DNA from 2 places in the Bradyrhizobium sp. Kon69 genome. Region 2 is predicted to be linked to the other one. Evidence: predicted binding sites of a transcription regulator. Region 2 holds the regulator's gene; the other holds the start of a gene.
What was found. The regulator PhoB, encoded in region 2, activates phosphate uptake and scavenging genes when phosphate is short. The targets are predictions, from matches to a motif close to TGTCATNNANCTGTCAT.
Positions count from the first base shown of each region.

Region 1: AC0L3U_RS26355 (RNA degradosome polyphosphate kinase) is a predicted target of PhoB. The motif match lies at 1,199-1,215, and genes of this name have one in related genera.

Region 1 is NZ_JBVVOS010000021.1:103,073-105,271, forward strand. It holds gene AC0L3U_RS26355 (RNA degradosome polyphosphate kinase) at 1-1,125, opposite strand, end outside; gene AC0L3U_RS26360 (P-loop NTPase family protein) at 1,254-1,931, opposite strand; gene AC0L3U_RS26365 (CDP-alcohol phosphatidyltransferase family protein) at 2,025-2,199, opposite strand, start outside.
Region 2 is NZ_JBVVOS010000022.1:22,180-24,378, forward strand. It holds gene pstB (phosphate ABC transporter ATP-binding protein PstB) at 1-131, shown strand, start outside; gene phoU (phosphate signaling complex protein PhoU) at 142-858, shown strand; gene phoB (phosphate regulon transcriptional regulator PhoB) at 881-1,588, shown strand; gene AC0L3U_RS26775 (GcrA family cell cycle regulator) at 1,798-2,199, opposite strand, start outside.

The DNA.
Region 1 (2,199 bases), on a different contig from region 2:
CTGCTGGAGAAACTGCACCACGACGTCGAAGGATTCGTAGGGGTGATGGACGACGAGGTCCTTCTGCCGGATCGCAGCGAAGATGTCGCCGCCTTGCTCGCGGACGCGCTCGGGATGGCGGGGCACGTAAGGGGTGAATTCCAGGTCGGGCCGGTCGAGGCGGGTGAGCTGCGAGAGCTCGTTCATGGCGAGCACGCCATCGACCAGGAACACCTCGTCGTCCGCGGTCGACAGCGCGTGCTGCACGAAGCTGCGCAGCTGCTCCGGCATCTTGGCGTCGATCTCGAGCCGGATCACCGAGCCGCGGCGGCGGCGCTTCAGCGCCGTCTCAAACAGGCGGACGAGATCCTCGGCCTCTTCCTCGATTTCGAGTTCGGAGTCGCGGATGACACGGAAGGCGCCCTGGCCGTGCAGATTGTAGCCGGGGAACAGGCGGTTGATGAACAGCGCGGTGGCCTGCTCCAGCGAGATCAGCCGGACGACCTTGCCCTCAGCCGGCAGGCGAATGAAGCGGTCGATCTTGCCGGGCATGCGGATCAGCGCGTTCATCTGTTTGCCGTCGGCGGCGCGCGTGAGCTGGAGCGCGATGGTGAAGCCGAGGCTCGGAATGAACGGGAAGGGGTGGGCCGGGTCGATCGCGAGCGGAGTCAGCAGCGGGAACACGTTGCTGAGGAAGTAGTCCTCGACCCAGGTTCGTTCCGCCTTGGTGACTTCCTTGCCCTCGACCAGCACGATGCCCTCGTCGGCGAGCGTGCCGCGCAGGTCGCGCCAGATTGCCTGCTGGTCGGAGGCAAGCTGCGAGACGGTTCTGTTGATGAGCGCGAGCTGCTCGGACGGGGTCAGACCGTCGGGGCTGCGCTCGGCAATGCCCTCGCGCACCTGGGCCTTGATGCCGGCGACGCGGACCATGAAGAACTCGTCGAGGTTATTCGCTGAAATCGACAGGAATCGCACCCGCTCCAGCATGGGGTGGCTGGGATTGACCGATTCCTCCAGGACGCGGCGGTTGAAGTGCAGCCAGGAGAGCTCGCGATTGATGAACCGCTCGGGGCTCGATGCGATCGCCGGCGGGCCTTCGGCCTCCGGGGCTTTTTCTTTAATTTCAACAGCTTGCGCAGAGTCCATCAGAAGTCGATCCATCCAGTTCGCCCCAATTTGCGACTTAGCCGCAAAACCCGCGGGAGCATGTGTTAGAGCGATGACGTTTCGATGACATTGATGTTCCGCCGCCCGGCCGCGTCAAGCCGCCTTGGTCAGACATCCCGGAGCAGCTCGGCCGCCAGGGCCCTTGTGACGGGACGGCCGAGGCGCAGGGCCTCGCTGTCCAGCAGGTCGACGGCCCGTCGGGCGGCGGCCGAGGACCGCTCCAGGCGAGTGGCGAGGTAGCTGACCACGCTCTCGTCCACCGCGAGCTGGCGGTCGGCGCAGAATTTGACGATCAGGCCGCGGAAGAGCTGGTCGTCAGGCGGCAGCAGCGAGATAACGGGGACGGCGCGGAGCCGCGAGCGCAGGTCGGCAAGCTCGATCTCGAGAGAAGCGGGCGCCTCGCGTCCGGTGAAGAGGACGAAGGCGCCGTCCTCGCGGGCCAGATTCATCAGATGGAACAGGGCGCGCTCGTCGAATTCCCCGGCCTTGGGGTCCTCGACCACCAGCGCGCCGGTGGCGAGCGCAGCCGGGACGGCTTCGACGGTCAGCCCATTGGCCGTGGTCGAGCGCGCGCCTGAAGCCTCGGCCCAGATTGCGGCGAGATGGCTCTTGCCGCTTCCTTCCGGGCCGGCCAGCCACATGATCCGGTTCGGCCATTCCGGCCAGGCGTCGACCAGCGCAAGACCGGCGGCATTGACGGGGCCTTCGAGGAAATTGTCCCGGCTCAGGCTCTCCGCATGCGGAAGCGAAAACGCCAATTGTCGGGGATGGACGCGGCCTGGCACGCTTGCTTTGCTCCGTGCCGGCGTGCCGGCTTCGTTTGACGAGATGCGACTTCATCGAGCGGGAGTTGGCCTTTTACGGGGCCGCTTCCCAACTCACTTGGCCTCGATCGTGCTCATGTGCCGCAACCACTCAACGAGATAGAGCGACACGGAGGAGAGCGTGAAGACGGTAACGAGGCCCATCAGGATGATATCATAAGGACCGGCTTTGAAGCCGAAGGCGAGGGCGGCCAGCACCAGCGCTGCGAACGCCACCTGGGCCACAGTG
Region 2 (2,199 bases):
CGGCGCGCGTCTCCGACAAGACCGCCTTCATGTATCTCGGCGAGCTGATCGAGTTCGACGACACCAGCAAGATCTTCACGTCGCCGACCGACCGGCGCACGCAGGATTACATCACCGGCCGGTTCGGCTAGGAGACGCGACATGGGTTCTGAACATACCGCAAAGGCCTTCGACACCGACCTCCAGGAACTCACGCGCCTGGTCGCCGAGATGGGCGGCATCGCCGAGCGCATGATCGTCGAGTCCGTCGACGCACTGATCCGCCGCGACGTCCCGCTCGGCCAGCGCGTCGTCGCCATCGACACCGAGCTCGACGCGCTGCAGAAGCGCATCGAGGAGCGCGCGGTGCTCACCATCGCACGTCGCCAGCCGATGGCGGTCGATCTGCGCGAGATCGTCGGCGCCATGCGCGTCGCGACCGATCTCGAGCGCATCGGCGACCTCGCCAAGAACATGGGCAAGCGCGTCGCGGCGCTGGAGACGGACTTCCATCCGCTCAAGCTGTTCCGCGGCCTCGAGCACATGACCGACCTCGTGCAGCAGCAGGTCAAGTCGGTGCTGGACGCTTATGCCGCGCATGATTTGCCGGCGGCGATGGCGGTGTGGAAGGGCGACGAGGAGGTCGACGCCATCTGCACCTCGCTGTTCCGCGAGCTCCTCACCTACATGATGGAGGATCCGCGCAACATCTCGTTCTGTATTCATTTGATGTTCTGCGCCAAGAACATCGAGCGGATCGGCGACCACGCCACCAACATCGCCGAGACCGTGTTCTACATGATCGAGGGCCAGGCGATCACCGACAAGCGGCCGAAGGGCGACATGACGACCTTCGCCAACACGGTACCGAACACCTGAAGACTTAAGGAGCGACGACCCGATGGGCGCACGCATTATGGTGGTTGAGGACGAGGAAGCCCTGACCGAGCTTCTCCGCTACAACCTCGAAGGCGACGGCTATGACGTCGAGACGGTGATGCGCGGCGACGACGCCGACACCCGTCTCAAGGAGCACATCCCCGACCTGATCGTGCTCGACTGGATGCTGCCGGGCCTGTCAGGCATCGAATTGTGCCGGCGGCTCCGCACCCGTCCCGAGACCAAGCAGCTCCCGATCATCATGCTCACCGCGCGCGGCGAGGAGAGCGAGCGGGTGCGGGGTCTTGCGACCGGCGCCGACGACTACATCGTCAAGCCGTTCTCGGTGCCGGAGCTGCTGGCGCGCGTGAAAGGCCTGCTGCGGCGCGCAAGCCCGGAGCGGCTCGCCACCGTGCTTGCTTTCGGTGACATCGAGCTCGACCGCGACAAGCGCCGCGTGGCGCGCTCGGGCCGGCCGATCGATCTCGGTCCGACCGAATATCGCCTGCTGGAGTTCTTCCTGGAGCATCCGGGGCGGGTGTTCTCGCGCGAGCAACTGCTCGACAGCGTCTGGGGCCGCGACATCTATATCGACGAGCGTACCGTCGACGTGCATATCGGCCGCCTGCGCAAGCTGCTCAATCTCGGCCGCGAGCAGGATCCGATCCGCACCGTCCGCGGCGCCGGCTACGCGCTGGATGATCGGTTTGCCAAGGCGGAGCAGGTGTAGGTTTCTGCGGTTAGGTTACTACCTGCCGTGACATGTCCGATGTCGTCCCGGCGAAGGCCGGGACCCATAACCACAGGGCGCGGTTTGGCGAAGACTCGGAGTTACCCTTTCGCACAACAACTAAGTGCTCGGAGTATGGGTCCCGGCCTTCGCCGGGACGGCACTGCATTTATTGAGGCGCCGCGCGTGATGACTGATCGTGCGCTAGCTTACCGCGGACCCGGCTTCACCGGTGCGCGGCGCCGATCCGACGCCGGCTGGTACGCAACGCGCGAGTGCTGGGCGCAATAGGGCAGGCCGGACAACGCCCGTCCACCGCAGAAGAAGAAGTCCGGGCTCGAGGGATCGCCGACCGGCCAGTGGCAGGTCGCCTCGTTCAATTCCAGCAGCGACAGCCGCTGGCTCATCGGCACCACGTTGTCGTAGGTGACCGGATCCGGCTCAGCCTCGACCTCGAAGGCCTGCGCCAGCGCAGTGTTGCCGCGCGAGATCGGGCGGGTCACCCGCATCATGTGCTGCGCGGGGCGCGCCTTGCGCGGCCGCGGCGCTGCCGACGAAGGGCTCTTGGCGCGGCCCGAAAGGCCGAGCCTGTGCACTTTGCCGATCACGGC